DNA from 4 places in the Priestia sp. AB genome. Region 1 is predicted to be linked to each of the others. Evidence: riboswitches for the same ligand, from Rfam matches in the RefSeq annotation. Region 1 holds a riboswitch; each other region holds the start of a gene.

Region 1 (2,203 bases):
AACGAATATGCGCACGAAGTATCAAGATTAGCTAATATGCTGTCAAACGGGGGCTTAGTTGTTCAAAAGTATGGAGATATTTTAAAGGGCCGTCGTTCAACAGCGACTCGAATTAAAGAAGGCTTTTTAGAACCAACGTTAAAAGAAGCTGTACCTGGTGACTTGGGCTTAGTACTTCCTTATAATACGATGAAAAGCTTAATTGAAATGACAGAAGCACTGGATCATGTAACGCCTGGGTTAGCATCTGAACATACGCTATTTTACGGTGTGGAAGCGAAATTTTACTCCGCCCGTCCGAAGTTAAACGATAAGTTTGAAACTGAAATTTCTGGTTTATACGTGGGAGGAGACGGAGCTGGTATTACGCGAGGGCTCGCGCAGGCAAGTGCGTGCGGTGTGTGGGTAGCGCGTGACATTGTTGAAAAATTAAAGAATCGCAAAGCAAGTTCTGAACCTGTTACTGTATAAAAAAAAGAGGCCGTCAGGGCCTCTTTTTTTTATGTGTTAAATAACGAGAGCGAATAAGTAAAAAGTAAAGAACTTGTACCGCACCAACTCCGATAGTTTTATATGATAATTACCCGCTCCTTTTTTAAAAGATATTACGGAATCCATCCTTCTATCGTGAACAGAATTAAATAGAATAAGGCGAATTGATAATGTCCATTTCTTTGCATCAATAAATTCAGTGAAATTTTAGGGAGGGTATATCAAGCAATACAAGGATAAAATCAGCAGTTGAAAAGAGTTATTTTTTGATGAGTAAAATATTTATGAAAGCAATAAAGTACACGGATATTAGAATAATTATGCGAATTAATGAATGGGAGTTAATGAGAAGAAAGTTCACTTTACAAACTATTTTTTGAATTAATTTTTTATCTATTAGATTATAAGTCTTGTTAAATAAGTATTTGTGGTTTATTGAAATACGATGTAAATATTTTAAAATATAACAATTATCAACTTTTTATGATAAAATCATGCATTTTTTTTGAATAAAAAGTTGACAGAAACATATAAAATGAATTTTAATTAAAGTAACAATTATTATCATGCAAAAATATTAAAGAAAATTATTTGCTTAATCTCTTTTGTTTTATAAGAGAACGGGGGACCCATAATTTATGAGTAATGTACTTGGGGTGAATCTTGAATGAATCAAGTAGGGTAACTCACATACCCGAATCCGACAGCTAACTCCGTAAGCATTCAGTGAGGGAATAACAGGTCTATGACACCGTGATATTCTCATGGTTTTTTGTATAGCTAAAAATATTCCTGAACTATTAATCTGAAAATTTTTAATATATTGTATATTTTGAGTGTTATCGTTCTCAATGCATGGTAAAATAAGTATGGTAGTTAGAATTATTCTAATATAATTTATTTACGGGGGGTAAATCTATGAAGCTATCGACAAAGATCATTATCGCGCTAATTGCTGGTGCTGTTGTAGGAGTGTTGATTAACGCTTTTGCTCCAAGTGCTTTTGCTCCGCTGGACAAGTACTTGTTTACACCGCTTGGCCAAATTTTCTTAAGCTTAATTAAAATGCTTGTTGTACCAATTGTGTTTTTCTCTATCACGTTAGGTGTAGCAGGTGTGCCGGGAGTTGGTCTCATTATGCTAGCAATGGTATTGAGTTCGGTTGGCTTGCCTGTAGCAGGTATCGGATTGATTATTGGAATTGATCGCTTGCTTGACATGCTTCGTACATCTGTAAATATTACGGGAGACGCTGCGTGTGCCGTTATTGTGGCTGAGTCAGAAGCAAAACGTATCGATAAATCTGTAACGCAATCAGCTTAATAAGCGTAAAAGCTCTAGCTATATGCTAGGGCTTTTTTTATTGGCAAGAAACTCTTCGTTTCAGCATACAGTTTAATAAGAGTGTATGTTTGAAAGGAGAGTGCGGAAATGAATAAAACTCATGTAATAAAGCCGCTGCTCGACGACGACTACCCAGTTATTTCATATGGAAAAGGAATTTATTTGTACGACCAAGATGGAAAAAGGTACATAGATGCTTCGTCGGGGGCAGTTACAGCAAGTATCGGACACGGCGTAAAAGAAATTATTGATGCGATGACCGATCAGGCACAGAAAGTTGCGTTTGTATATCGGTCGCAGTTTACAAGTGATCCAACAGAAGCCTTAGCTAAGAAACTATGTGAATTAAGCAGCAATCATTTCCAGT
Region 2 (2,203 bases), on a different contig from region 1:
CAATAAAATTGGTCACTAATTTTCCCTGCCAGCCAGCTGGCTTTTCTTTTAACCATTTAACAATCATCCCCGTTTGAGATAATGTAAATGGAATAAATACGCCAACAGCATATAAAGGAATTAACCGTTCTGTATTACCGTGAAACGCTATGATAAGCAAGATAGAGGCAATTCCAAGGGTCACAATCTCATTTGAATAGCCCAAACGATCACCACGTATCGTAAACATACGCGGGATATACTTATCTACAGCTAAGTTAACAGCCAGTAAAGGAAAGGCTGAAAAGCCTGTATTGGCAGCTAATACTAAAATTAAAGCTGTTGTACCCTGAACAAAATAATAGAAACCATTTCGTCCCAACACTTGGGAAGCAAGCTGTGAAACAACCGTCTCCTCTGCTTTAGGTACAATTCCAAACCAATAAGCCAAGAACATGACACCTGAAAACAAAATAGCTAAAATAACGCCCATTGCAACAAGCGTACGTACCGCATTTCTTGCAGCTGGTTGTCTAAAGTTGGTTACAGCATTTGAAATAGCTTCTACGCCTGTAAGGGCTGAACATCCTGATGAAAAAGCTCGTAGTAGTAAAAATAAGCTAATTCCTGGCACTGCAGTTCCAATAGCCGGATGAACATCAGGAGACACCTGACCAGTGGCTACTTTCCATATGCCTACGCCTATTAAAAGAACCAATGCAAGAACAAATAAATAGACAGGGTATGCTAAAGCCGAAGCTGATTCTGTTACACCTCTTAGGTTCAAAACCATAATAAAAATAACCAATGAGCAAGCGATAATAACCTTGTAATCATGAAGAACAGGAAAAGCCGACGTTAATGCATCTGTTCCAGATGAAATACTTACAGATACGGTTAAAATATAGTCTACTAACAGAGACCCACCAGCAATAAGCCCTGCATTCTCTCCAAGGTTATGTTTAGATACAACATAAGCGCCGCCACCTTCTGGATAGGCATAAATAATTTGTCGGTAAGAAAGGATAAGTGCCGTTAAAAGGATAAGTACCCCAATACCGATAGGTATGGAATACCAAAATGCAATCATTCCAATAGTAGCAAGTACGATTAAGACCTGCTCTGGACCATATGCCACGGATGAAAGTGCATCGGATGAAAGAATAGCTAAGGCTTTGACCTTATTTAGCTTTTGTTCACCTAGCTCCTTTGATTTAAGTGGCCTCCCAATTAATAAACGTTTTATGGATGAATAACTCATCTAAACTCCTCCTGGACCCTTTGCCATTATTTATATTAGTTTACTCTCATCATTCCCCATCTCAGAAAAAAAACACAAAAAAGAACACTAAGGTTCTGCTTAGTGTTCTTTCCAGGACAAATAAAAGCAAACCTTCTCTCCAAACGCTTATGAGGTTAGCTGTCGGATTCGGGCTTTAAGAGTAGCCCTACCTTCTTACAGAAGGATTCACCCCAAGTGCAAGTGCACACAAAAATGGGTCCCCCACTCCTTAGTGGATTAAGCGATAAAAGGTATGAAAATAGCAAGATCATATATGTATGGTAGGTACTATACGCCTGAATTTTACATTTGTAAAGAGCCGTTTCAATTAAAACTAATTTTCATATAATTCGTTTTTCTCTTTTATGTAGATAAATAAATTTTGATATCTTGAGCAAACTATTCAAGACGCCGTGAGACTTCAGTCCTTTGGTTAAATAATGTAGCAGAAAAACCTACCCTATCACACACCAGGGTAGGTTTTTCTGCTTTTCAGCTGCATATCATATACACCTCTAGTTTATATAATCAGCATTATCGGAAATTATAACTTACAAAAAAGTAGTTAGAATAATAACCAACTACTTTTTGTAGGATGTTTTAATTTTCTATGTTATTTACTTTAAAATTTCTTGATTATCCCAATTTTTCAAAGCCCATACTACCTCATCATTTTCATTGAGCGTGACTTCATCTAAACCTAACTCTATAAAATTCCTGTTTACAAAAACAGCCCAATGTATATTTTTCTTTGGAATTGAATGGATACCATTTATAGATATAATATTCCCTTGGGATTCTTCTATGTTAAAGGCCCTTTTTGTTACTTCGTATAATGTCTCACCTTCTTGAAATGAAACTTCTTTTGAAGCAATCGTCTCGTTTTTATCATTTACAATTCTGAAAGTACTCGTCATCTCTAATGCGTGCGTAGGGGAATAA
Region 3 (2,203 bases), on a different contig from region 1:
TAGCAGATTTGTTTGGACCTAAACGTCCGCGCGTAGAGACGGTGGACCAAATGTCTTATGGACAAGCACTGGGTATAGGACTGTTTCAATGTATTGCTCTTTGGCCAGGTTTTTCTCGTTCAGGCTCAACGATTTCAGGAGGAGTTCTTCTTGGAATGAGCCATAAGGCAGCCGCAGATTTTACATTTATTATGGCAGTGCCAATCATGGCAGGAGCAAGTGGACTTTCATTGGTTAAAAACTGGCAGTATTTCACATCAGATGCACTACCGTTTTTTATTGCTGGTTTTATCAGCGCCTTTATTTTTGCGCTGGTATCTATTCGCTTTTTCCTGAAATTAATTAACCGTATCAAATTAGTACCATTTGCACTATATCGAATAGTTTTAGCAGCTATTCTATATTTTGTATTTTTATAAAATAAACACGCGTGTTCTTTAGTCCCTTAAACTTCTAATAGAGACTCAAAGAGCAAGAAAAAGCTATTGCAACATTGCAATAGCTTTTTTGCATAAATATATATTATCGCCTTTTGAAAGCGTTTTATAAACATAGGTATTGACAAAACGTGTCGAAAAATAGTAAATTAATATTTGTGCAGTATAAAGTTAAGTAAAAGTAAGACTTCTGTTTAGTTTTATTGACTGTAAAAAACGTATGACAACGTATAGATCGTTTTAATTTTATAAAAACTGAATAATAAGCTTAATCGTATAGAGCGGGGGAATCATTATCGGCAGTAAAGCTGCCTTGGGGTGAATCCTTACAAAAGGTAGGAAACTCTCAATTCCGAATCCGACAGTTAACCCCGTTTGCTTTATTGAGAGAAAGAGCCCAAAATAGCGTAAGTAAAAGGCTGTTCTTTCTTAAGAATAGTCTTTTTTTGTTTTTTCAGAAAAATATATACAAATGTCATACATCTTTGGGGAGGTACATCTATGAAAAAAATTCGTTTTGGTTTGGCTACGCAGATTTTTACCGGATTAATCCTCGGTGTTCTTGTAGGGGTAATTTGGTTTAACGATCCGCGTGTAGTAACATACCTACAGCCGCTAGGAGACCTATTTTTAAGATTAATTAAGATGATTGTTATTCCAATTGTTATCTCAAGCTTAGTCGTTGGAGTTGCAGGAGCAGGGAGCGGTAAACAGGTCGGAAAGCTCGGCGTTAAAACCATTCTCTATTTTGAAATTATTACGACTTTTGCAATTATAATCGGTGTATTGGTTGCTAATATTTTTCATCCTGGGCAAGGTGTAGACATTCATTCAGCACAAAAGGGTGATATTTCACAATATGTTGAAACATCCAAACAGCAAGAAGGAAAGTCAGTGGCTGAAACTTTCTTACACATTGTTCCGACAAACTTTTTCCAGTCAATTGTTGAAGGAGACATGCTAGCAATTATCTTCTTTACAGTGTTATTTGCACTTGGAGTAGCGGCAATTGGGGAAAGAGGAAAGCCAGTTGTACAATTCTTCGACGGTGTTTCTCACGCAATGTTTCACGTGGTAAACCTTGTAATGAAAGTGGCGCCAATTGGTGTATTTGCTTTAATTGGTGTAACAGTTTCAAAATTCGGCTTAGATTCACTCCTTTCATTAGGAAAGCTTGTTATCTTAGTTTACTTAGCGTTAATTTTCTTCCTACTTGTTGTATTAGGAGGAATTGCGAAATGGGCAGGAATTAACATTTTCCACTTATTCCGCTATATGAAAGATGAACTGTTGTTAGCATACAGTACATCTAGTTCTGAGACAGTTCTTCCGCGTATTATGGAAAAACTTGAAAAGATGGGCTGTCCAAAAGCTATCGTATCGTTCGTTGTACCAATTGGCTATACATTTAACCTAGATGGTTCCGTTCTTTATCAAGCGATTGCAGCGTTATTCTTAGCGCAGGTGTACGGTATTGATTTAACGATCGTTCAACAGCTGACGCTCATTCTGGTATTGATGGTTACATCTAAAGGAATGGCTGCCGTGCCAGGAACATCATTTGTTGTATTGCTGGCTACTCTTGGAACAATCGGCGTTCCGGCAGAAGGGTTAGCCTTCATTGCTGGAGTAGACAGAATCATGGATATGGCACGTACGGTTGTTAACTTAGTAGGAAACACACTAGCAGCAATTGTGATGTCTAAATCTGAAGGCAAATTTGACCCTAAAAAAGGTACAGAGGTCATGAGAGCCGGCTAATTTAT
Region 4 (2,203 bases), 120 kb from region 1:
ATCAGACAGTAGCCCAAACCCTGCGTTATTAAAAGCCGAAATTGAATGAAACAAGCTAAAGAACAGCCCCTTAGACCATCCGAATTCCGGAACCCAGCGTATTGCTAAAAAGATAAGTGCAACAAATTCAATTAAAAATGAAAAGATAAACAGCCTTTTAACTAGCAGGACAACTCCGCCGACGCTCGTTTGATTTAATGCCTGCTGAACGAGCATACGCTCTTTAAATCCAATTTTTTTACCTAGCATCATAAAAATCAACACGGCAAATGACATAATGCCAAGACCGCCTATTTGAATTAACAGCATAATAATGATTTGACCGATGACGGTAAAACGGGTACCTGTATCTACGACGGCTAAGCCGGTTACTGTCATAGCGGAAGTAGACGTAAAAAAGGCATCTACCCACCCGATTGGCTCAGTAGTAGAAAAAGGCATCATCAATAGAAGAGCACCAATAATAATTCCTCCGCCAAAAATGGAGACAAGCAGCTGCGGAGGAGTGAGTTTAATGATTTGTTTTTTCATAAGTTAAACTCCTTCTTCTTCAAAACGGTTCAAATCGCGGTTATGTCCGATGACAATCAGCATATCTCCTTGTTCAATTATTTCATGCGCGGTAGGCGAGATCACCATTTCCCCGTCTTTTCGCTGAAAGCCGATAATATTGCAGCCGTACTTGGCACGAATGTTTAAATCAAACAGCGTTTTATTATGAAGTTTCTTAGAGGCGACAATTTCGACAATACTATAATCCTTTGACAATTCAATATAATCAATGATTTTTTCTGACACCACGTGATGAGCAATACGCTTAGCAATATCGCGCTCAGGGTGAATGACTTTATCCGCTCCTATTTTTTCGAGCACTTTTTGATGATACATATTCACTGCTTTTACCCATACTTGCTTAACGCCCATATCTTTTAAAAGCATCGTTGCCAGCACGCTTGCTTCGATATCATCTCCAAACGAAATAAGAGCATGATCAACATTGCGAATACCTAGCCCCTTTAAGCTAGCTTCATCAATCGCGTTTGCTTGCACAACATATGTAGCTGAGTTGCTAAATTTATTTACTACCTCCTGATTGCGGTCAATAGCGAGCACATCCACATCCAGATTAGCAAACTCTTCAACCAAACTGCCTCCAAAACGACCTAATCCCAATACAGCAAACTGTTTTTTCATAATGTATTTATTCCTTTCTTCAACTGCTGTGTGTTCTCTTAGCTTATACTTTTTCTAAAAAATTACATCTTTTTCTTAAAAAAAGCGCAAAAAAACACAGGAAGGCTCCTGTGTTTTTCCACACTCTTCCCCCTCAAAACGCTTGCGAAGTTAGCTGTCGGGTTCGGGTTTTAAGAGTAACCCTACCTTTTTAAGGATTCACCCCGGAGCACAATATGTGCGTAAATAATGGGTCCTCCGCTCCGTAATGGATTAAGCGATTTTTATTTAAATGTCTATGATCTATTTTTTAGAATAATCGATTCGATTCATGATACGTTTCACTTTACGAAAGCTATCTTACTCCTGTGGATTTTGTCTGTCAAGATATTTTTAGCGAAGACCTCACTTGCCCTGCAAGCTGCAAAAATCATATAAATCTAAACTGACAATCATTTTGTGAAATTGATCAAATAAATTAATAACAGCTAAAAGCTCTAACAGCTGCGTATCACTGTAAAATTTCTTTAATTGATTCATATCAGCATCCGTCAACTCCCTTGGACGCACCCGGTATACATCAATAAATCGAAACAGCAGTCGATCTTTTTCTTCCAGCTCTTTTTCTCTTAACACTTTTTGATTAAGCGTCTCATCGCCTACATATGACATGCTCATACACGTCTCACAGCCGTTAACACCTGCTAGATAAAGCCTTATTTTTTCCTTAGTCTCTTTTTCTACTATATCGCTGTTCCAAAGCGTGTCGTAAAGCTCATCATACAATCTTTTTACATGCGGAATTAAATTCAATGCTTTTTCAAAATTTGTTCCCTCTTCGTTTGCTAACAAAACTCTTGCCATTTTTTACTCACTCCTTTTTAATTATTATAGTAAGAAAAATGGAAATTTTAGATTACAGATAAAACATCTTAGCTACTATTACTAATCAAATGAAACGTTAATGAGAAAGAAGGTTTTCAATTGAAAATTGATGAAATTGATTTATCGATTTTGCAGGCGCTGCAGC

Evidence for each region. A riboswitch is a leader RNA that binds a small molecule or an ion and turns the genes downstream of it on or off. The one in region 1 is predicted to bind cyclic di-AMP.
Region 2: it holds a riboswitch for cyclic di-AMP, as region 1 does, so the genes downstream of both, POF52_RS30410 (APC family permease) here and POF52_RS04305 (cation:dicarboxylate symporter family transporter) in region 1, are expected to answer to the same signal.
Region 3: it holds a riboswitch for cyclic di-AMP, as region 1 does, so the genes downstream of both, POF52_RS28870 (cation:dicarboxylate symporter family transporter) here and POF52_RS04305 (cation:dicarboxylate symporter family transporter) in region 1, are expected to answer to the same signal.
Region 4: it holds a riboswitch for cyclic di-AMP, as region 1 does, so the genes downstream of both, POF52_RS04980 (potassium channel family protein) here and POF52_RS04305 (cation:dicarboxylate symporter family transporter) in region 1, are expected to answer to the same signal.

What each region holds. Positions count from the first base shown of each region.
Region 1 is NZ_JAQMYN010000001.1:847,947-850,149, forward strand. Features, by position in the region: gene POF52_RS04300 (NAD(P)/FAD-dependent oxidoreductase) at 1-471, shown strand, start outside; cyclic di-AMP (ydaO/yuaA leader) riboswitch at 1,075-1,230, shown strand; gene POF52_RS04305 (cation:dicarboxylate symporter family transporter) at 1,411-1,815, shown strand; gene POF52_RS04310 (aspartate aminotransferase family protein) at 1,924-2,203, shown strand, end outside.
Region 2 is NZ_JAQMYN010000034.1:8,643-10,845, forward strand. Features, by position in the region: gene POF52_RS30410 (APC family permease) at 1-1,240, opposite strand, end outside; cyclic di-AMP (ydaO/yuaA leader) riboswitch at 1,371-1,515, opposite strand; gene POF52_RS30415 (DUF4430 domain-containing protein) at 1,879-2,203, opposite strand, start outside.
Region 3 is NZ_JAQMYN010000023.1:18,971-21,173, reverse strand. Features, by position in the region: gene POF52_RS28875 (undecaprenyl-diphosphate phosphatase) at 1-419, shown strand, start outside; cyclic di-AMP (ydaO/yuaA leader) riboswitch at 693-832, shown strand; gene POF52_RS28870 (cation:dicarboxylate symporter family transporter) at 939-2,198, shown strand.
Region 4 is NZ_JAQMYN010000001.1:972,325-974,527, reverse strand. Features, by position in the region: gene POF52_RS04985 (TrkH family potassium uptake protein) at 1-531, opposite strand, end outside; gene POF52_RS04980 (potassium channel family protein) at 535-1,194, opposite strand; cyclic di-AMP (ydaO/yuaA leader) riboswitch at 1,319-1,463, opposite strand; gene POF52_RS04975 (carboxymuconolactone decarboxylase family protein) at 1,579-2,037, opposite strand; gene POF52_RS04970 (Lrp/AsnC family transcriptional regulator) at 2,158-2,203, shown strand, end outside.